4 regions of the Variovorax sp. NFACC27 genome follow, and region 1 is predicted to be linked to each of the others. Evidence: predicted binding sites of a transcription regulator. Region 1 holds the regulator's gene; each other region holds the start of a gene.
What was found. The regulator sigma-54, encoded in region 1, starts transcription at its own class of promoters, with help from an activator protein. The targets are predictions, from matches to a motif close to TGGCANGNAANCTGCTTT.
Positions count from the first base shown of each region.

Region 2: a site for sigma-54 is predicted at 4,068-4,085, ahead of glnA (type I glutamate--ammonia ligase). Genes of this name have one in related genera too.
Region 3: a site for sigma-54 is predicted at 2,931-2,948, ahead of atzF (allophanate hydrolase). Genes of this name have one in related genera too.
Region 4: a site for sigma-54 is predicted at 2,650-2,667, ahead of ABL840_RS02385 (ammonium transporter). Genes of this name have one in related genera too.

Region 1 covers NZ_CP157613.1:786,316-791,711, reverse strand. Annotated here, with positions in the region: gene ABL840_RS03635 (YceI family protein) at 1-49, shown strand, start outside; gene ABL840_RS03630 (LysE family translocator) at 68-718, shown strand; gene ABL840_RS03625 (phospholipase D family protein) at 732-2,333, opposite strand; gene rpoN (RNA polymerase factor sigma-54) at 2,347-3,957, opposite strand; gene lptB (LPS export ABC transporter ATP-binding protein) at 3,979-4,773, opposite strand; gene lptA (lipopolysaccharide transport periplasmic protein LptA) at 4,770-5,396, opposite strand, start outside.
Region 2 covers NZ_CP157613.1:2,454,019-2,459,414, reverse strand. Annotated here, with positions in the region: gene ntrC (nitrogen regulation protein NR(I)) at 1-728, opposite strand, end outside; gene glnL (nitrogen regulation protein NR(II)) at 756-1,835, opposite strand; gene ABL840_RS11510 (hypothetical protein) at 1,842-2,360, opposite strand; gene glnA (type I glutamate--ammonia ligase) at 2,607-4,022, opposite strand; gene ABL840_RS11500 (competence/damage-inducible protein A) at 4,169-4,969, opposite strand; gene ABL840_RS11495 (EI24 domain-containing protein) at 4,966-5,396, opposite strand, start outside.
Region 3 covers NZ_CP157613.1:444,792-450,187, forward strand. Annotated here, with positions in the region: gene ABL840_RS02085 (beta-ketoacyl-[acyl-carrier-protein] synthase family protein) at 1-222, opposite strand, end outside; gene ABL840_RS02090 (AmpG family muropeptide MFS transporter) at 401-1,840, opposite strand; gene ABL840_RS02095 (M48 family metallopeptidase) at 1,900-2,760, shown strand; gene atzF (allophanate hydrolase) at 2,980-4,716, shown strand; gene ABL840_RS02105 (ABC transporter substrate-binding protein) at 4,729-5,396, shown strand, end outside.
Region 4 covers NZ_CP157613.1:505,404-510,799, forward strand. Annotated here, with positions in the region: gene ABL840_RS02375 (thiamine pyrophosphate-binding protein) at 1-1,040, shown strand, start outside; gene ABL840_RS02380 (hypothetical protein) at 1,052-1,354, opposite strand; gene ABL840_RS02385 (ammonium transporter) at 1,373-2,611, opposite strand; gene ABL840_RS02390 (sulfite exporter TauE/SafE family protein) at 2,987-3,745, shown strand; gene chrA (chromate efflux transporter) at 3,766-5,136, shown strand; gene ABL840_RS02400 (tripartite tricarboxylate transporter permease) at 5,140-5,396, opposite strand, start outside.

The DNA of each region.
Region 1 (5,396 bases):
GAACAAGGTGAGGCTGCTGGTGCAGGTCGAAGCGGTCAACGTGCAGTAACGCTGCGGGAGCACAGCCATGATGGACACCACCCTCGCCCTTCTCGGCATCGCCGGCGCCATGACCGTGGGCGCGATGAGCCCCGGCCCCAGCTTCGTGATGGTGGCGCGCACCGCCGTGACTTCGCGCGCCGACGGCCTCGCGGCGGCGCTGGGCATGGGCGCCGGCGGGCTGGTCTTCGCGATCGCGGCGCTGGCAGGGCTGCAGGCGGCGTTTCTCGCGGTGCCTGCGCTGTACCTGGCGATCAAGGGGCTGGGCGGCGCATACCTCGTCTACCTCGGCTTTCGCATCTGGCGTGGCGCGCGGCAGCCGCTGGCAGTGGCGCAGGAGGCCGTCGATTCCTCGCAGCGCCCGCAGGGTCGCGGCAAGCGCACCTTCCTGCTGGGCCTTGCCACGCAGGTGAGCAACCCGAAGACGGCGGTGGTCTACGCCAGCATCTTCGCGGCCTTCCTGCCGCGCGAGGTGCCGCTGGTGCTGGCGCTGGCCGTGCCGGCGGTCATCTTCTGCATCGAGACGGGCTGGTATTCGATCGTCGCGCTGGCGCTGTCCTCGGCGGCGCCGCGCTCGGCCTACCTGCGCTACAAGGTCTGGATCGACCGCGCGGCAGGCGGCGTGATGGGGCTGCTGGGCCTTCGGCTCGTGTGGTCGGCCGTGCGCGGCGGCCACTGAGCGGCGTCGAGGCTCAGAGCAGGCTCTCCGGTGTCAGCGGCGCCAGGATCTCGAGCATGGTCCGGTCCCAGAAGCCGGAGTCGGGCTCCTCGGTCAGCACGGTGAGCTTGCCGGCGTCGTCGCTGACCCACTCGATGCGCGACTCGTTGCTGCCCTCGGCGAAGCGCAGCCTGTAGGCGCCCTGCTGCTTGAGCACGTCGATGAGCTTGAGCGCCTGCTGCGCCATCTCGGGGCTGCGGATGAAGAGGCCGATCTCGGTGTTGTGCGTTTCGGAGCGCGGATCGAAATTCATCGAGCCGACGAAAAGAATGCGCCGGTCGATCACCGCCGACTTGGCGTGCAGCCTGCCCACCGAGGTGCCGAAGAGCCCCAGCCGCACGCTGCGCCGGGTGCGGTTGGTGCTCAGCTCGTAGAGGTCGGCGCCCAGCTTCAGCATGTCGGGGCGGTAGCGGCGGTAGGCTGTGTGCACCAGCGGCTCGTCGGTAGCGGCCAGCGAGTTGGTGACCACGCTGATCTTCACGTTGCGGCCGCGGATCTCGCGCATCACCTCCAGCCCCGAGGGGCCCGGGATCAGGTAGGGCGAGACGATGGTCACGTCCGAGCGGGCGCGGCGCATCTGCTCGACCACGTTGTAGCGCACGCTGTCCACGTCGAGCAGCGGCACGCCGCCGTAGGAAGCGGTCTTGCCGATCACGCGCTCGGGCGAATCGGCGTATGCCTCGGCGGTGGTCCAGATCAGGCCGAGCTTGCCGGCGTCCAGGTCTTCCGCCATCGGGCTGTAGCCGAGCAGGTCGTTGGGCGCGGGCCTCGGCGGCGGCGGCGTGGTGTCGGGGCCGGTGGCGAGCTCGAAGCGTTGCTGCAGCTCCTCGCGCGACAAGGCACTGCTCGCCACCGACTGGATCGGCCGCACGTAGACACTGTTCCAGTACTGGTCGAAGAGACTGCCCAGCCGGGGGATGAGCGCGCCTGTGACGAAGGTATCGAGGTCGATGAAGTTCTCGCCCGCGGTGCGCCTGAAGTACTGGTTGCCGATGTTGCGCCCGCCCGCGACCGCCATCGCGCCGTCGGCGATGAACAGCTTGTTGTGCATGCGGCGGTTGACGCGGCTGAAGTCGAAGAGCGAGGCGGTGAAGCGCTTCAGCAGGCTGCCGCGGCCGGCCGGGAACGGGTTGAACAGCCGCAGCTCCACGTTGGGCGTGGCGGCGAGGCCGAGCAGCAACTCGTCTTCGCCGGAGGTGTAGAGGTCGTCCATCAGCAGCCGCACGCGCACGCCGCGCAGGGCGGCGTCGCGCAGGGTGCGCAGCAGGTAGCGGCCGGTCTCGTCGTTCTCGATCTGGTAGTACTGCACGTCGAGCGTGCGCTGCGCGCGGCGGGCCAGCTGGATGCGGGTGTCGAAGGCGAAATCGCCGCCGGGCATCAGGCGGAAGCCGCTCAGGTCGGGGTCGGGCTGGGAAGCCAGCGCGATCTTGCCGAGGGCAGTGTCGGCCGAGACGGCCATGGCCCTGGTGGGCGTGCGCGGCGCCTCGTCGGGCAGCGTGGCGCAGCCTGCGAACAGCACCACCGCCACCATGGCGAAGACCCAATGCCCACAGCGCGACATCAGGCCCCGGCTCATCGACGGTGTCTTTCTACAGGGCTTTGCGCAGGTTGGCGGGCGCGATGCGAAGCGCTTCGCGGTACTTGGCGACGGTGCGGCGCGCGCACTCGATGCCCTGTTCCTTCAGCATCTCGGAGATCTGGCTGTCCGACAGCGGCTTCTTCACGCTCTCGGAGCCGACGAACTGCTTGATGAGCGCGCGCACCGCGGTGCTCGACGCATTGCCGCCGGTCTCGGTGCCCAGCGCCGAGCCGAAGAAGTACTTGAGCTCGACCGTGCCGAAGGGCGTGGCCATGTACTTGGCGGTGGTCACGCGCGAGATGGTCGATTCGTGCAGGCCCAGCTCGTCGGCGATCTCGCGCAGCACCAGCGGGCGCATCGCGAGCTCGCCGTGCACGAAGTAGCTCTTCTGCCGCTCGACGATGGCGTTGCTCACGCGCAGGATGGTGTCGAAGCGCTGCTGGATGTTCTTGATGAACCAGCGCGCCTCCTGCAGCCGCTGCGACAGCGCCTGGCTGCCCTCGCCCTTGTGCGACTTGAGCGCGCCGGCGTAGATGTCGTGCACGCGCAGGCGCGGCATCACCTCGGGGTTGAGCATGACGCGGAACTTCACGTTCGTGCCGCGCCCGGTCTTGGTGACGATCACGTCGGGAATGATGATGTTGCGCTCGACGTCGACGAAGCTGCGGCCCGGCTTGGGCTCCAGCCGCGCGATGATCTGCAGCGCCGAGCGCACCAGGTCCTCGTTGCTGCGGGTGAGCGTGGCCAGGCGCTTGAAGTCGCGGCGCGCGAGCAGCTCCATCGGCTGCTTGCAGATGGCGATGGCGGTCTTGCGGACCTGCTCCTCTTCCTCGGTCTCGTCCTCGCTGGCCATGGCGCGCAGCTGGATGCTCAGGCATTCGCCGAGGTCGCGCGCGCCGACGCCGGCGGGCTCCAGGCTCTGGAGCAGGCCGAGCGCCACCTGGAAGTGGTGCACCAGGTCGTCGAACTGGTCGTTGTCGTCGCCGGCCAGGCCCGAGGCCAGGGCGGGCAGCGAGTCTTCGAGGTAGCCGTCGTCGTTGAGCGACTCGATCAGGAAGCGCAGCGCGGCGCTGTCGTTCTCGTCGAGGCGCAGGCTCAGCGCCTGGCGATGCAGGAAGGACTGCAGCGACTCCTGGCTGCGCGCGAGCTCGGTGGCGTCGGCGCGCTCGTCGTCGCCCAGGTTGTTCTGGCGCGCGGGCGCGTCGCTGCCCCATTCGCTGTCGTCGGGCGCCATGTCGACGGTGCCGTCGCCTTCCCAGTCGGGCTCGCGCTCGGAGATGTCGGCGGCGGGGCCGTCGGTGTCGGCCGTGCTGGTGACGGTTTCGGTGGAAGCAGTGGATGCGCTGCTGGCGGCCGGCGAAGCGAAGTCGCCCTCGCCGTCCCCGCCTTCACCACCGTCACCGCCTTCATCGCGCGGAACCGGGGCATCGGCCGTGTCGAGCCCGAATTCCTCGCGCGCCGCTTCTTCCGCGGTGCGCTCGAGGAACGGGTTCTCGTCGAGCATCTGCTCCACCTCCTGGCTCAGTTCGAGCGTGGAGAGTTGAAGCAGCCTGATCGACTGCTGCAGCTGTGGCGTCAGCGCCAGATGCTGCGAAACGCGAAGGGACAGCCCTTGCTTCATGGTGGAAACCGCCCCCGCGCCTTACATGCGGAAGTGCTCGCCCAGGTACACCCTGCGTACCTCGGCGTTGTCGACGATCTCCGAAGGCGTGCCTTGTGCCAGCACATGCCCGTCGCTGATGATGAAGGCGTGATCGCAGATGCCCAGCGTCTCGCGCACGTTGTGATCGGTGATGAGCACGCCGATGCCGCGCTCCTTCAGGAAGCTGATGATCCGCTGGATCTCGATCACCGCGATCGGGTCGATACCGGCGAAGGGCTCGTCCAGCAGGATGAAGCGCGGCTGCGTGGCCAGGGCGCGCGCGATCTCGACGCGGCGGCGCTCGCCGCCCGACAGCGCGAGCGCGGGCGAATCGCGCAGGTGGTCGACGCGCAGGTCGGCCAGCAGCTCGGACAGGCGCTCCTCGATGTGCGGCTTCGACAGCGGGGCCATCTTGCCGTTCGCGTCGGGCTCCATCTGCAACTCGAGCACGGCGCGCACGTTCTCCTCGACCGTGAGCTTGCGGAAGATCGAGGCTTCCTGCGGCAGGTAGCTCAGGCCCATGCGGGCGCGGCGGTGGATCGGCATGTGGGCGATGGGCTCGCCGTCGATGGCGATGTCGCCGGCATCGGCGCGCACCAGACCCACGATCATGTAGAACGACGTGGTCTTGCCGGCGCCGTTGGGGCCGAGCAGCCCGACGACTTCGCCCTTCTGCACGTCGAGCGAGACGTCCTTCACGACCGTGCGGCTGCCGTAGCTCTTCTTCAGGCCGCGCGCGACCAGGCGGCTGCCCGGGGCGCCGTTGACGTCCTGCGTTCCTGCGGATTCGATCACTTGCGGGTATCTCCCTGGTCACTGCCGAGCGTGGTGCTCTGGCGCAGGCCCTTGCCGGGTGCCGGGGTGGGTGCCGGCGGCGGCGCCTTCGCGCCGGCGGCCGGGGCCGAGGCGCCGGCCGCAGGGGCTGTGGCGGCCTTGGGGGTCAGGATGGTCCTGACGCGCCCGCCCGGAGCCGAGGCGTTGACGGCGGTGTTCGGCGGCACGGTGGAACCGTTGACGGTGTAGGTGTCGTTGCTCTGGTCGTAGACGATCAGCGCGCCCTGGCTCTCGTCGTTCGGCGTGGCGCCCAGCAGCCGGCGCATGGTGGCGTTGCGGATGAACTTGACGTTGTCGGCGCGGCTGTCGTACTCGATCACTTCCGACTCGCCCTCGATCCACTCGTCGGGCGCGTTGCGCTTCTGCTTGTAGTAGGCCCGCTTGCCGGGTGCCGCCGTGACCACGCCGTACTGGTAGCCCTCGGCGTCCTGGCGCACGTCCAGCCGCGCGCCGCGGATGATGATCGTGCCCTTTGTCACCAAAACGTTGCCGGTGAACACGCTGGTCTGCTTCAGGTCGTCGTAGCGCATCGCGTCCGACTCGATGTTCATCGGCTTGGAGCGGTCGGCGGTCTCGGCCAGGGC
Region 2 (5,396 bases), 1.7 Mb from region 1:
ATTTCGTCGAGGAAGAGCGTGCCGCCCTCGGCCTGCTCGAAGCGGCCGCGGCGCATGGTCTGCGCGCCGGTGAAGGCGCCGCGCTCATGGCCGAAGAGTTCGCTCTCCAGCAGGTCCTTCGGAATGGCGGCCGTGTTGATGGCCACGAACGGGCCGTTGGCGCGCGGCGAGTGCTTGTGCAGCGCACGCGCCACCAGCTCCTTGCCCGAGCCCGATTCGCCGGTGATGAGCACCGTGACGTTGCTTTGCGAGAGCCTGCCGATCGCGCGGAACACGTCCTGCATGGCGGGCGCCTGGCCGAGCATCTCGGGGGCGGCGACCATGCGCTCTTCCGCCACTTCCTCGCGCTGGCTCTCGTCGACGGCGCGACGGATGAGTTCGACCGCGCGCGGCAGATCGAAGGGCTTGGGCAGGTATTCGAAGGCGCCGCCCTGGAAGGCCGAGACGGCGCTGTCGAGGTCGGAGAAGGCCGTCATGATGATGACGGGCAGGCCCGGATGCAGGGCCTTGATCTTGTCGAGCAGATCCAGCCCGGAACCGCCGGGCATGCGGATGTCGCTCACCAGGACCTGGGGCGCCAGCTGATCGTCGTCGGCGGCCTGTTCGAGTGCTGCGAGCACCTCGCGCGTGTTGGTGAAACTGCGCGTGGGCAGGTCTTCGCGCAGCAGAGCCTTCTCGAGCACGAAGCGAATCGATTGGTCGTCATCAACTATCCAGATCGGCTTCATGCATCTCCTCTGTTGCCGGTGGCTGCGCTAGGGCAGCGGTATCAATATCTTGAAATCGGTTCGGCCCGGGACGCTGTCGCACTCGATCACGCCGTGATGCTGTTGCACAAAAGTTTGTGCAAGCGTCAATCCCAGCCCGGTCCCGCCTTCCCTGCCCGATACGAGCGGATAGAAGATGCGGTCCTTGATCGTGTCCGGCACACCCGGTCCATTGTCGATTACATGCAATTCCAATGCCAATCGATACCACTGCTTGTTGAAGATCACCTGACGGGCCACCCGCGTCTTGAAAGTGATCTGCGCATCACCCGCCGCACGGCGCTCGGCCAGCGCCTGCGCCGCGTTGTGCGCGATGTTGAGCGTGGCCTGGATGAGCTGCTCGCGGTCGCCGCGGAACTCGGGAATGGAGACGTCGAAGTCGCGCTCGATGTGCAGGTCGCGCGGAAACTCCGCGAGGATGACCGAGCGCACGCGCTCGCAGACTTCGTGGATGTTGACGTCGCCCACCACGTGCGGGCGGCGGTGCGGCGCCAATAGACGGTCGACCAACGTCTGCAGCCGGTCGGCCTCGTGGATGATGACCTGGGTGTACTCGATGAGGTCGCGTGACTCGACCTCCATCTGCAGCAGCTGCGCCGCGCCGCGGATGCCGCCCAGCGGGTTCTTGATCTCGTGCGCGAGGTTGCGGATGAGTTCCTTGTTGGCCTGCGCCTGGTCGATGAGCCGCTCCTCGCGGTCCTGTCGCACCTGCTGCTCGAGCGGCGACATCTCGATGATGAGCTCGCCCTTCTTCTCGCCGTGCGCGAGGGACACCTGCACCGGCATCAGCTCGTGGTTCACGCGGCGCAGGAAGGCTTCGTAGCGCAGCGTGGCGAAGTCGTTGCTGCTGGCACCGTCGATGGCCGTGCGCAGCACCTGCGGCTCATGGAAGCATGCGCCGAACTGCGAGCCTTCGAGGGTGCGGCGCGATGTGCCCAGTGCGTCTTCGAGGCCTGCGTTGGCGAACAGCACGGAGCCGTTGCTGTTGACCACGGCGATCATCGTGGACAGCAGGTCGAAGGACTGGAAGCGCGAGTTGGCGCCGGCCGCCTTCTTCCCGAACACCATGACGTCTTACTGAGGCTGCTGCTTGGCAGGCAGCCGGGCGATCTCGCGGCGGATGCCGGCGATGTCGCTCTCGTTGCGCGCCAGCTCGGACTTCATTTCGGCGACGCGGTCCAGGTACTTCTGGTAGTTGCGGCCTTCGCTGCCCTGCTTCTCGGGCTCGCCGTTGTTGTATTCCTTCTGCAGCTCGGCCTGGCGCGCCTCGGCCTTCTTGAGCTCGGCCTCGAGCACCGAACGCGCCTCGCCGTCACGGGCACGCTGGTCGACGCCTTCCACGCGCGGGCTGCCTGCCGGCGAACGCGCCGCGGACGAACCGCCCGACGACGAGGAAGAAGCGGAACCGCCGCCCGACGCCCGCGTGCCCTGCACGACCGTGACGTTGCCGCCTTCCATGATCTTGCAGCCCTTCTGCTGCGCGATGGTGGCGTTGTTGGTGTACTCGTTGCCGCAACGCCAGACACGCTCCTGCGCGAGCGCCGGCAGCGCGATCAGTGAACCGGCCAGAAAGATGAGGGAAGCTGTCTTCATGTGTATCGGTGGAGAGCGGCGACAAAGGGGCATTTTCGTGCAATTCGACGGTAAAAGTGACCAGATGTTCCACCCCAAAGAAAAAGGACGGCCAGGCCGTCCTTCCATAACCCATCAGGCTTACATCCCCAATCACTGCCCCCTTCGGGAGATACCGCGGAACCGGCTCCGCCGGGCCGCAGGTATCGCCCCCGGAAGGGGGTTGGCGTAGCGACACGAAGTGCGCGCAGCCTGGGGGCGAGCCAATTACAGGGAGTAATACATGTCGAACTCGACGGGGTGCGTCGCCATGCGGAAGCGCGTGACTTCCTGCATCTTCAGTTCGATGTACGCGTCGATGTAGGCATCGGTGAACACGCCGCCCTTGGTCAGGAACGCACGGTCCTTGTCCAGGTATTCCAGGGCCTGGTCGAGGCTGTGGCAGACGGTCGGGATCAGTGCGTCTTCTTCCGGCGGCAGGTGGTACAGGTCCTTGCTGGCGGCTTCGCCCGGGTGGATCTTGTTTTCCACGCCGTCGAGACCGGCCATCAGCAGCGCGGCGAAGCCCAGGTACGGGTTCATCAGCGGATCGGGGAAGCGCGCTTCGACGCGGCGGCCCTTCGGGTTGGCCACGAACGGGATGCGGATCGATGCCGAGCGGTTCTTGGCCGAGTAGGCCAGCTTCACCGGGGCTTCGAAGCCGGGGACCAGGCGCTTGTAGCTGTTGGTGCCGGGGTTCGTGATGGCGTTCAGGGCACGGGCGTGCTTGATGATGCCGCCGATGTAGTGCAGGGCGAAGTCCGAGAGGCCTGCATAGCCGTCGCCGGCGAACAGGTTCTTGCCGTCCTTCCAGACCGACTGGTGCACGTGCATGCCGGAGCCGTTGTCGCCGACGATGGGCTTGGGCATGAAGGTGGCGGTCTTGCCGTAGGCGTGGGCCACGTTGTGGATCACGTACTTCTGCAGCTGGACCCAGTCGGCGCGCTGGACCAGCGTGCTGAACTTGGTGCCGAGTTCCATCTGGCCGGCGTTGGCCACTTCATGGTGGTGAACTTCGACCGGGATGCCCAGCGATTCGAGCACCAGGCACATTTCCGAGCGCATGTCCTGGAAGCTGTCGACCGGGGGAACCGGGAAGTAGCCGCCCTTGACCGCGGGACGGTGGCCGGTGTTGCCGTGTTCGAATTCCTTGTCGGTGTTCCACGAGGCTTCTTCGGATTCGATCTTCACGAAGCAGCCCGACATGTCGTTCTTCCAGCGCACGCCGTCGAACACGAAGAATTCGGGTTCCGGACCGAAGTAGGCGGTGTCGCCCAGGCCCGATGCCTTCATGTAGGCCTCGGCGCGCTTGGCGAGCGAACGCGGATCGCGCTCGTAGGCCTTGCCGTCGGCGGGGTCGATCACGTCGCAGGTCAGGATCAGCGTCGTTTCTTCGAAGAAGGGATCGATGTTGGCGGTGTTCGGGTCGGGCATGAGTTGCATGTCCGAAGCTTCGATCCCCTTCCAGCCGGCGATGGACGAGCCGTCGAATGCGTGGCCCGAGGTGAATTTGTCTTCATCGAAAGCCGAGACCGGCACGGTCACGTGCTGCTCTTTGCCGCGGGTATCGGTGAAGCGGAAGTCGACGAACTTGACCTCGTTTTCCTTGACGAGCTTGAGTACATCGGCGACGGTCTTTGCCATCAGTTTCTCCTGAGTTGGATGGTGGTTAGGAATACAGGGACGTGGGATGCAGTTTCTGTGCCATTGTCGCCTCACCGGATGAGGCTTCGATGGCCGCCGCAGAACCCAAATGAAGGCGGAAATTCACTATTTTGGTGCATTGATTTTTATCGCACCAATTCGGGGCCGAGCTTGGCGTCAAAAGTGTGCAGGCCTTCGATCAGCTGAGCATATGCGGCATCGAGCCGCTCGGCATCGCCCTTGACGCCCAGTTCGATGTGCCGGCCGTAAGTCGGATGGTCGACACTGGGCAGGCTGAACACCTTGATTCCGGCGTGGGTGGCCTCGATGGCCTGCATGAGCGGCGTCAGCGTGGCCTCCATGGCACCGAAAACGATCACGGATTTCTCGGCGACGGTCTTGCTGGCGAACAGGCCGGCATAGCGGCCGTCGAGCACGGATTCGATCATCGGCCAGGCCATGACGGGGAAGCCCGGCACGAAGTGCACGTCGCCGACGCTGAAGCCCGGGATCTTGTTGTACGGGTTGTAGATGAGCGTGGCGCCCTGCGGGAACACGCCCATGTTGAGCCGATGCACGTTGTCGGCCCGGTCGGGCTCGTAGGGCAGGCCCTGCTCGCGCGCCGTGTCCTGCATGCGCTCGCGGATCAGCAACTCGGCCTCGGGGTGCAGCGCCAGCGGCACGCCCAGCGCCTTCGCGGCGCATTGGCGGGTGTGGTCGTCGGGCGTGGCGCCGATGCCGCCGGTCGAGAAGACGATGTCGCCAGAGGCGAAGGCCCGCTCGAGCGCGGCGGTGATGCGTTCGGGCTCGTCGCCCACGTACTCGGCCCAGCTCAGTTGAAGGCCGCGCGCGGCAAGCAGTTCGATGACCTTGGCCATGTGCTTGTCGGCACGCTTGCCGGAAAGGATCTCGTCGCCGACGACGATGAGACCGAATGCGCGTGTCATGGAGAACCCCATTGGGAAAGAGCGGCCTTGCTGGCTTCGTCGGCCTCGATGGCCGGCGTGCCGCCGCCGGCAGCCGGTGCTTCGGCCGCCGCGCGCTGGGCGCGAAGCTGCGCGAGCGCATCGAGGCAGTAGTGAGCGAACCACAGGGCCGAGAAGGCGAAAACCAGCGTGTAGATCCAGATGGCGATCGGCACCAGCACGAAGAATGCGGCGGCGAACAGCAGGCCCGAGGCCCAGACGATGCTGGGCGCGGCGCCCAGGTAGCCGCACAGCACGCCGATGCACAGCAGCGGAAGCCGGTGCGCGCGCAGCAGCGCGGCGCGCTCCTCGGGGCTGGCGTGCTCGGCCAGCGCGTCGAAGCTCATCACGCGGTAGGTGAGCCAGCCCCAGATCAGCGGCGGCAATATCAGCACCAGCGGCGGAATGA
Region 3 (5,396 bases), 340 kb from region 1:
GTTGTTGCGGCAGTCCCATTGCGCGAGCGGCTCGGGCAGCCGGACGTCCTCGACCCCTTCGACACGGCCGATCCAGGTGGGCAGCGGCGCGTCGCCGAAGTCGTTGGCGCGCAGCCCGCTGCGCGACTGCGCCAGAGCGTCGGCCAGCGCTTCCTTGCCGACACCGACGGCGCAGGTGGCCGTGTAGGCACTTATTTGAAGAGGAGAAATTCGGGACGGCACGATCTTGGAGGTGTTGGGCTGTCGGTCAGGCAGACGATGGGCGCGCGGAAAGGAAAACCTGAAAGGGCGCGGCGGAGAAAGGATATTGAAAGAAACGAATGTATACCGGTACAGCCTACCAGTTGCGCGGCCCGTGCAGCGTCGGCCGTTTCCTATAAGGCGCAGGCCCTGTAGACCCCTATTGACGGCCCTGGGGGCTTGTGGTCGTCAGCCGCGAGGCCAGCGCCACCAGCACCAGCACCGGCGCGCCCAGCAGCGCGGTGCCGACGAAGAAGCTGCTGTAGCCGTAGGCGTCGACGAAGGCGCCCGAATAGCCGGCCAGGAACTTCGGCAGCAGCAGCATCAGCGAGCTGAACAGGGCGTACTGCGTGGCCGAGTAGCTGATATTCGTGAGGCTCGACAGGTAGGCGATGAAGGCCGCCGAGGCGATGCCGCCGGCCAGGTTGTCGGCCGAGACCACCGCGATCAGCGCAGTGGTGTCGTGCCCACGAGTCGCCAGCCAAGCGTAGAGCAGGTTGCTCGCGGCACTGAGCACTGCGCCAAGCATCAACACCCGCATTACACCCAGGCGCATCGATAGAACGCCGCCCACGAAGGCTCCCACCAGCGTCATGGCTACGCCGAAAGACTTGCTGATCGTGGCTACTTCGTTCTTGGTGAAACACATATCGACATAGAAGGGATTCGCCATGATGCCCATCACCACGTCGCTGATCCGATAAACGGCGATCAATGCCAAGATCAAGGCTGCATGCCAGCGGTAGCGGCGAATGAAATCGGCGAAGGGCTCGACCAGCGCGCTACGTAGCCAATCAGCAACGCCTCGGGCCTTGGGCATTTCGCGCCGCGCCGGCTCCGGCGAGAGCAGCACCGTCAACACGCCGATAGCCATCGAGCCTGCCATCACCAGATACGCGGTGCGCCAAGCGCCCTGGGCATAGGTATTGGCCGCGGTTGTCGCCTGGGTGATAGCACCAGCGACAGCACCGGTCACGGCTTGGCAGTTGGCAGCGACCGAATCGACTACGGGGCCTTCGGCGACATTGGCTACCCACAAAACCCCGGCGCCGGCCCAGATCATCGCTAGTCGATATCCAGTCTGGTAGGCCGCAGCCAGTGCCGCTTGCTTGCGGGGCTCGGCCGATTCGATGCGGAAGGCGTCAAGCGCAATGTCCTGCGTGGCAGAGCCGAAGGCCACGAGCAGCGCGCACCAGATCATTGGCGTGAGCCCGTGGCGCGGGTCGTTGACCGCCATGCCCGCCAGCCCGGCGATGACCATGCACTGCGCCAGCAGCAGCCAGCCGCGGCGGCGGCCCAGCAGCGTGGTCAGCGGCGGCAGCGGCAGCCGGTCGACCAGCGGCGCCCAGACCCACTTGAAGCCGTAGGCCAGCCCGACCCAGCTCAGGTAGCCGATGGTGGTGCGGTCGATGCCCGCTTCGCGCAGCCGGAAGCTCAGCGTGCCCAGCACCAGCAGCAGCGGCAGCCCCGCCGAGAAGCCCAGCGCCAGCATGCGCAGGGTGGCGGGTTCCAGGTAGACCTTCAGCGCGTCGCGCCAGGGCGGTGAGGGGGGCGTGGGGGTTTCTGCGGGCGAGGCGGACATGTGCCCCGGATTGTCCATGAGCAAGGCCCCGGGCTTCCCGCCTTCTTGTCTTCATTTGTTCCTATCATCCCGCTCCTATGTGCACACGATGCGATCGCCCCGTTTTCGCCCTTGCGGCTCCTTCCGCAGCTTCCGCCTGGAATCCCCGGCGGGCCTTCCTGCTGGCCGCCGCCGGCGCGGTCCTCGCGAAGCCGGCGCTGGCGCAGGTCGAGGTGGGCAAGCCTTCGGTGGCGCGCAACATCGTGCCGGTCGAGCAGATCGAGGCGGCCGGCGTGCAGCAGTACGGCCAGCTGCTCGAGCAGGCGCGCGCCAAGGGGGCGCTGGCGGGCGAAAGCAATCCGCAGCTGCAGCGCCTGCGCACCATCGCCAGGCGCCTCGTTCCTTTCGCCACGCCGTGGAATTCGCGCGCCCGCGACTGGAAGTGGGAGGTCAACCTCATCGGCAGCAAGCAGATCAATGCCTTCTGCATGCCCGGCGGCAAGATCGCCTTCTTCACCGGCATCCTCGACCAGCTCAAGCTCACCGACGACGAGGTCGCGATGGTGATGGGCCACGAGATGGCCCACGCGCTGCGCGAACACGCACGCGCCCGCATGGCCAAGAGCGCGGGCACCGGCGCGGCGCTCTCCATCGGCGCGCAACTGCTCGGATGGGGGCAGGTGGGCGACCTGGCCGCGCGTGCCGGCACGCAGCTCATCACGCTCAAGTTCAGTCGCAGCGACGAGTCCGAGGCCGACCTCGTGGGGCTCGAACTGGCGGCGCGCGCGGGCTACGACCCGCAGGCGTCGGTGTCGCTGTGGAAGAAGATGGCCACGGCTTCGAAGAACCAGGGCGGCCTGAGCTTCCTCTCGACGCACCCCAGCGGACCTGACCGCATCGCGAAGCTCGAGTCGAACCTGCCGAAGGTCGAGAAGCTGTACCGCGAAGCAAAGAAATAGCTCGCCCCCAGGCTGCGCGCACTTCGTGTCGCGCACGCCTTCCCTCTACCGGGGGCAACACCTGCGGCCCGGCAAAGCCGGTTCCGCGGTGTTTCGCGAAAACTCCACTCCCCATTCTGTTTTTCTGACTGACGCGCGCCGCGCGTGAGTCGCATCGCGCCGGCGGTCACTGGCACGCCGCTTGCATCACAACATGTGTACATGTTTGGATGCCTGAAGATGGTGCATGAAGAAAACCCGAAGAGCGGATCGCCCGAAGCGGCCTGGATTGCCAGGTTCGCCTCGCCCGTGGCGCACGCGCAGGCTGCGGGGGCGCTGGATTTCGCCCTGCCGCTCGCCGGGCTGCGCTTCGCGGTCAAGGACAACATCGACGTGGCCGGCGTGCCCACCACGGCCGCCTGTCCGGCTTTCGAGCGCCTGCCCGTGGCGCATGCGGCCGTGGTGCAGCGCCTGCTCGAAGCCGGTGCATTGCTGGCCGGCAAGACCAACCTCGACCAGTTCGCCTGCGGCCTGAACGGCACCCGTTCTCCGTATGGGGAGGTGCCCAACGCCTTCGACGCGCGCTACGTGTCGGGCGGCTCCAGTTCGGGCTCGGCCTACGTGGTGGCGAGCGGCGAGGTCGACTTCGCGTTCGGCACCGACACCGCCGGCTCGGGCCGCGTGCCGGCCGGGCTCAACAACATCGTCGGTCTCAAGCCCTCGCGCGGCCTGCTGAGCGCCTTCGGCGTGGTGCCCGCGGCGCAGAGCGCCGACTGCGTCTCCATCTTCGCGCGCACCGTCGCCACCGCGGTCGACGTGCTGCTCGCCGCCGCCGGCCACGACGTGCGCGACCCGTACTCGCGCGACATCGACCTGCGCCGTGAACCGCTGCCCGCGCGCTTCCGCTTCGGCGTGCCCGACAGGCTGAGCTTCTTCGGCGACGCCGCCGCCGAACAGGCATTCGGCGAAGCGGTCGCGCGGCTGCTCGCCATGGGCGGCACGCCCGTCACCATCGCCTACGCGCCGCTCGCCGAAGCCGCCGGGATGCTCTACGAAAGCGCGCTGGTCGCCGAGCGCTACGCCGCGGTGCGCGAATTCTTCGACGCGCACGCCGACGACGTGATCGAGCCCGTGCGCGGCATCCTCGAGAGCGGGCGCCAATACGACGCCGCCGACGTGTTCGAGGCCCAGGCGCGGCTGCGCGCCATCGCGCAGAAGGTCGAGCCGATGTGGCGCGACATCGACGTGCTGCTCGTGCCCACCGCGCCCACGCACTACACCCGCGAGCAGATGCGCGCCGACCCGGTCGTGCTCAACCGCAACCTCGGCGCGTACACCAACTTCGTCAACCTGCTCGACTACGCCGCGCTCTCTGTGCCCAGCAGCCTGCGCGCGGACGGCCTGCCTTTCGGCATCACGCTGATCGGCCCCTGCGGCAGCGATCTCGCACTGGCCGAACTGGGCCAGCGCTATCACCACGCGACCGGCCTCGCGCAGGGCGCGACCGGCCAGCCGCTGCCCGCGCCGCGCGCCATTCCGGGGCTCGCCGCGCCGGGCACCGGCCTGCTGCCCATCGCAGTGGTCGGCGCGCATCTCTCGGGCATGCCGCTCAACGGCCAGCTCACCGAGCGCGGCGCGACGCTGCTGCGCGCCACAACGACTTCGCCCTTCTACCGGCTGCATGCATTGCCGGGCACGGTGCCTCCCAAGCCCGGGCTGCGGCGCGTGGCCGTCGGAGCAGACGAAGGCGGTGCCGCCATCGCGCTCGAGGTGTGGGCCGTGCCGCTCGCCCAGGTCGGCAGCTTTCTCGCGCTCATCCCGTCGCCGCTGGGGCTGGGCAGCGTCGAGCTGGCCGACGGCAGCTGGGTGAAGGGCTTCATCTGCGAAGGCCATGTGCTGGCCGGCGCGCAGGACGTGACCCATCACGGCGGCTGGCGCGCCTACGTCGCGAGCCTGGCCACCCCGAGTTCCAACTGATCAGGAGTTCCGATGAGCATTCAAGAAAACTCTCCCGCCGCTCGCCAACGACGCCAACTGCTGCAGGCCGGCGCCGCTGGCCTGGCCGTGCTGGCCGCGCCCGCCATCGTGCGGGCGCAGGGTGCGGCGACGAAGCTGCGCATCGGCTTCTGGCCGGTGGCCGCCGGCCTGCCGTTCTTCGCGGCGGTCGACAAGGGCTACTTCAAGGAGGCCGGCCTCGAAGTCGAGCCGCTGAAGTTCGCCGGCGCGCAGCAGGTGATGGAAGGCATGCTCGCCGGCCGCTGCGACGGCAGCGCCAACGGCACCGGCTCGGCCAACCTCGCCATCGGCGAGATCGCGCAGCCCGGCCTGTTCAAGATCTTCTGCACCAACCCGAGCAACGCGAAGTACGTGCTCGACGAATTCATCGTCGCCAAGGACAGCCCCGTGAAGAGCGTGGCCGAGCTGGCCGGCAAGAAGGTGGCCTCGGGCCCCGGCATCCAGAACGTCACGCTGTGCAAGACCATGCTGGAGCGCGCGGGCGCCAAGGGCGCGACCGTGAGCGAGCTGCCCATCGGCCAGCACGTGGCTGCGCTGGTCGCGGGCCAGGTCGACGCCTGCTACACGCTGGAGCCCACCGGCACGGTGGGCCGCATGAACGGCACCACGCGCGTCGTCGAGGCCGGCGTGGTCGCCAAATA
Region 4 (5,396 bases), 280 kb from region 1:
GGTCGGAGAAGGCATCGCGGCAGTTCGCGGACTTCGCGGCGGCGTTCTCGCTGCCCGTGTACTGCTCGTTCCGCCGGCAGATGCTGCTGTCGGCCGATCACCCGAGCTATGCGGGCGACCTGGGGCTCGGCGCCAATCCGCGCATGCTGGAGCGCATCCGCAATGCCGACCTGGTGCTGCTGGTGGGCGGGCGCCTGTCGGAAGTGCCTTCGCAGGGCTACGAGCTGCTGTCCATTCCGCAGCCGAAGCAGGCGCTGGTGCATGTGCATGCCGATGCCGGCGAGCTCGGCAGGCTGTATCGCCCGGCGCTGGGCATCCACGCCACGCCGCAGGCTTTCGCCGAGGCCGTTGCCACGCTGCGGCCCGCGCAGGTGGCTGCATGGCAGGCGGAAACGAAGACTGCCCGCGAAGACTTCCTGCGCTGGAGCGACCCGTCGCCCATCCGCATTCCGGGCCCGCTGCAGATGGGCGAGGTCATGAAGCACCTGCGCGAGGTGCTGCCGGCCGACACCATCTTCTGCAACGGCGCGGGCAACTTCGCCACCTGGGTGCACCGCTTCTGGCCGTTTCGTTCGTATGCCAGCCAGCTCGCGCCCACCAGCGGCTCGATGGGCTACGGCCTGCCGGCCGGCGTCGGTGCCAAGCGCCTCTGGCCGCAGCGCGAGGTGGTGGTGTTCGCGGGCGACGGCGACTTCATGATGCACGGTCAGGAGTTCGCGACCGCCGTGCAGTACGGCCTGCCAATCATCGTGGTGCTGCTGGACAACGCCATGTACGGCACGATCCGCATGCACCAGGAACGGCACTACCCGGGCCGCATCAGTGCCACGCAACTGAAGAACCCCGACTTCAGGGGCTACGCCGAGGTGTTCGGCGGCCACGGCGAGCGCGTGACGAGCACTGAGGAATTCGGCCCCGCGCTGGCCCGTGCGAGGGCGAGCGGCAAGCCGGCGATCCTGCATTGCCTGCTGGACCCGGAGGCGATCACGCCCGCCAGCACGCTGCAGTCGATTCGCAAGGCGGCGCTCGCCGCCGGCTGAGCCGGCCCGCTTCAGCGCAGCCCGCCGACGTAGCGCGGCGGGGGCGTGGGCGGCTGGCCGTCGGGCTGCCGCGCCGCCAGCCGGGCGGCGCGCGCCAGCGGCTCCATCGCCTGCTCCAACCGCGTTGCGAGCAGGTAGAGCTCCTCGTCCTTGGTGTCGGCCGCGTGCGCGCGGGTCATGCGCACGATCTCGGCGGCGTACTCGGCGTTGGTCGCCATCCATTCGGTGTCGGTCACGCGGCCGTGCTTTCGCCGCAGCGCCACGTGAAGGCGGGCGGCGAGGGCGATGCGTTCGCTTTCGGACATGGATGGCATGGTTCCTCCGTCGGTGGGTCAACTGCTCCCGAGATGTTCCCTGTGCTGTGCAAGATCGAGGCCCAGCACCTCGCTGTCGGCATCGACGCGCAATCCGACGATGACGTGCACCAGGAACAGCACCACCGCCGTTCCCGCGGCGCTGAAGATGGCCACGCTGCCGACCGCGATCGCCTGCGTCAGCGCGTCGCCGGTGGCGCCCGAGACGCGCGGGTCGGCGAACACGCCCGTCAGCAGCGCGCCCACGATGCCGCCGATGCCGTGCACGCCGAACACGTCGAGCGAGTCGTCCGCGCCCAGCAGGTGCTTCAGGCCGGTGGCGCCCCAGTAGCAGGCCAGCCCGGCGATGGTGCCGATGGCCAGCGCGGCCGGCGGCGTGACGAAGCCGGCGGCCGGCGTGATGGCCACCAGCCCCGCGACCAGCCCCGAGCACAGGCCCAGCAGCGAAGGGCTGCGCCGCACGATCCATTCGCCGAGCATCCAGCTCAGGGCGCCGGCGGCGGCCGCGATGTGCGTGACCAGCATCGCCAGCCCCGCGCGGCCGTCGGCCGCCACCGCCGAGCCGGCATTGAAGCCGAACCAGCCCACCCACAGCAGGCCCGCGCCGGTCATTGTGAATGCCAGGTTGTAGGGTTCGAAGGCCTCGCGGCCGTAGCCCTTGCGCGAGCCGAGCGCGTAGGCGCACACCAACCCCGCGATGCCCGCGTTGACGTGCACCACCGAGCCGCCCGCGAAGTCGAGAGCGCCCATCTGCGCGAGCCAGCCGCCCGGCTCCCACACCCAATGGGCGATGGGCGCGTACACCAGCACGCTCCACAGCAGCGCGAACCACAGGATCGCCGAGAAGCGCATGCGCTCGACGAAGGCGCCGAGAACGAGGGCCGTGGTGATGATCGCGAAGGTCAGCTGGAACATCGCGTAGACCGTCTCGGGCACGTTGGGCGCCACGTGGCTCACCGCCAGCTGCCCGGCCGCCTTGAGGTATTCGAAGCCCGAGAACCAGAAGCGCCCGGAGCCGCCGAGCCAGGGCCAGCCCTCGGTGAAGGCCAGCGAATAGCCCACCGCGAACCAGGTCAGCGAGACCGTCGCGGCGATCGCCACCACCGCCGCCATGGTGGCCAGCACGTTCTTGCGGCGCACCATGCCCGCGTAGAAGAGAGCGATGCCGGGCAGCGTCATCAGCAGCACCAGCGCGGTCGAGGTCATCATCCATGCGGTGTCTGCCGCGTTGATGGAGGCTTGCGGTGCCAGGGCCATGGTCGCTTTTCTTCTTCAAGTGATGGACTCAGGCGCCCCGTGCACAAGTCGTGCCACGTCGTTAACTATCAGAAACACTTTGGTTTGCAAATCGGACTTCTTCGGTAAGGCAAAGCGGGTAATTCCCAATGCACTGAGGCGGTGCGTGCCCATAAAGTCTGCGCACTCGCGAACGGGCCCTGCTCGTGTGCCGAGGGTCCGAGGAGACAATCCCCCCAAGCAACAAGAAAAATCTTCAAAGGCTCCGTACGAGATGCCTGTTCGACTTTGGAAGGCGCCGCTGGTCGGCGCCTTTTTTATTTGCGCGAAAGGCACGGGGCGCAGGCTTCTTCAGCTACTTTTTCGATAGCACCGGGGTGAGACAATCCAGCCCCTATGGAAATGCTGGTGGTGACGGGCGCCTCTGCGCTCGCGGGTTTTGTCGATTCGATCGTGGGCGGGGGCGGGCTGATCCTGGTGCCCGCGCTGTTCGCCGTTTTTCCGGGCGCACCGCCCGCGACCCTGCTGGGCACCAACAAGAGTGCGTCCATCTGGGGCACGGCCGCCGCCGCTGCCCAGTTCAGCCAGCGGGTGCAGATGCGTTGGGGCGCGCTCTGGCCGGCCGCGCTGCTCGGTTTCGCCGGCTCGATGCTGGGCGCCTGGGGCGTCACCATGTTCCCGGGCGACTTCCTGCGCAAGGCGCTGCCGCTGATCCTGCTGGGCGTGCTGCTGTACACGCTGGCGCGCAAGGACATGGGCCGCATGCACGCGCCGCGCTTCTCGGGCCGGGCCGAGACGCTGGCCGCCTGCACCATCGGCCTGTCGATCGGCCTGTACGACGGCTTCTTCGGGCCGGGCGCGGGGAGCTTCCTGGTGTTCCTCTTCGTGCGCTGGATGGGCTACGACTTCCTCAACGCCTCGGCCTCGGCCAAGATCATCAACACCCTGACCAATGCCGCCGCGCTGATCCTGCTGGCGGCCAAGGGTCACGTCTGGTGGCACTACGGGCTGGTGATGGCGGTGGCCAACGTGGCCGGCAGCGTGCTGGGCACGAGGGTTGCGCTGAAGCACGGCGCGGGCTTCGTGCGGGTGGTGTTCATCGTGGTGGTGAGCGCGCTGATACTGAAGACCGCCTACGACGCATTCCTGAAATAGCGAACCCCGAAAGTTGCCCGATGCCGCCCACCGAAGACCCAGCCGAGCCGCCCGTCCCCGTCAGCTTCTGGCAGGCCTTCGGCTACTGGCTCAAGCTGGGCTTCATCAGCTTCGGCGGGCCGGCCGGGCAGATCGCGCTGATGCACCAGGAGCTGGTGGAGCGTCGGCGCTGGATCTCGGAAAAGCGCTTCCTGCACGCCCTCAACTACTGCATGCTGCTGCCCGGCCCCGAGGCCCAGCAGCTCGCCACCTACATCGGCTGGCTCATGCACCGCACCTGGGGCGGCATCGCGGCGGGCGTGCTGTTCGTGCTGCCCTCGCTCTTCATCCTGATCGCGCTGTCGTGGGTCTACATGGCCTACGGGCAGGTGCCGGCGGTGGCCGGGCTGCTGTACGGCGTGAAGCCGGCGGTGACGGCCATCGTGCTGTTCGCGGCCTGGCGCATCGGCTCGCGGGTGCTGAAGAACGCGTGGCTCTGGGCGATCGCCGCGGCGGCCTTCGTGGCGATCTTCGCGCTGCAGGTGCCGTTTCCGCTGATCGTGCTCGCGGCGGCGGCCATTGGCTATTTCGGCAGCCGGGTGGCGCCGCAGCGCTTCGCGCCCGGAGGCGGCGGGCATGGCGCGGCGGGGGCTGCGGCCATCGGCCCGGCGCTCATCGACGACGACACGCCGACGCCCGCGCACGCGCGCTTCGGCTGGGGCCGCTTCTGGCGCGTGCTGGGCGTGTTCCTCGCGCTGTGGCTGGGCGCCATGGGCGCGCTCGTCGCGCTGTACGGCTGGCACGGCACGCTCACGCAGATGGGCTGGTTCTTCACCAAGGCCGCGCTGATGACCTTCGGCGGCGCGTATGCGGTGCTGCCCTACGTGTTCCAGGGCGCGGTCGACCATTACGGCTGGCTGGGCGCCACGCAGATGATCGACGGCCTCGCGCTGGGCGAGACCACGCCGGGGCCGCTCATCATGGTTGTGTCCTTCGTGGGCTTCGTCGGCGGCTGGAACCAGGCGCTGTTCGGCGCCCACTCGCTGTTCGTCGCGGGCGCGGTGGCGGCGACGGTGGTGAGCTTCTTCACCTTCCTGCCGTCCTTCCTGTTCATCCTGCTGGGCGGTCCCTTCATCGAATCGACGCACGGCAACCTGAAGCTCACCGCTCCGCTCACGGCCATCACCGCGGCGGTGGTGGGCGTGATCGTCAATCTGGCGGTGTTCTTCGCCTGGCACGTGCTGTGGCCCAAGGGAGCCGGAGGGGGCTTCGACGCGGCATCGGCGGCGATCGGGCTGATCGCCGCCGTGGCGCTGTTCCGCTTCAGGGCCGGGGTGATCCCGGTGGTGCTGGGCTCGGCCCTGCTGGGGCTGGCGTGGCAGCTGTTGCTGCTGCCACTGCTCGTGCGCTGAGGCTCAGTCCTCTACGAAGGCTTCCTCGCGCTTGGCCTTGATGGCAGGGAGAAGCACGATGCCCAGCAGCAGCACCGCCGCGATCAGCAGCCCCGCCGACAGCGGTCGCGTGACGAACACGCTCCACGCGCCGCGCGACAGCAGCAGGGCCCGGCGCAGGTTCTCTTCCATCATCGGCCCCAGGATGAAGCCCAGCAGCAGCGGCGCGGGCTCGGTGCGCAGCTTGATGAACAGGTAGCCGATGAAGCCGAAGGCCGCCA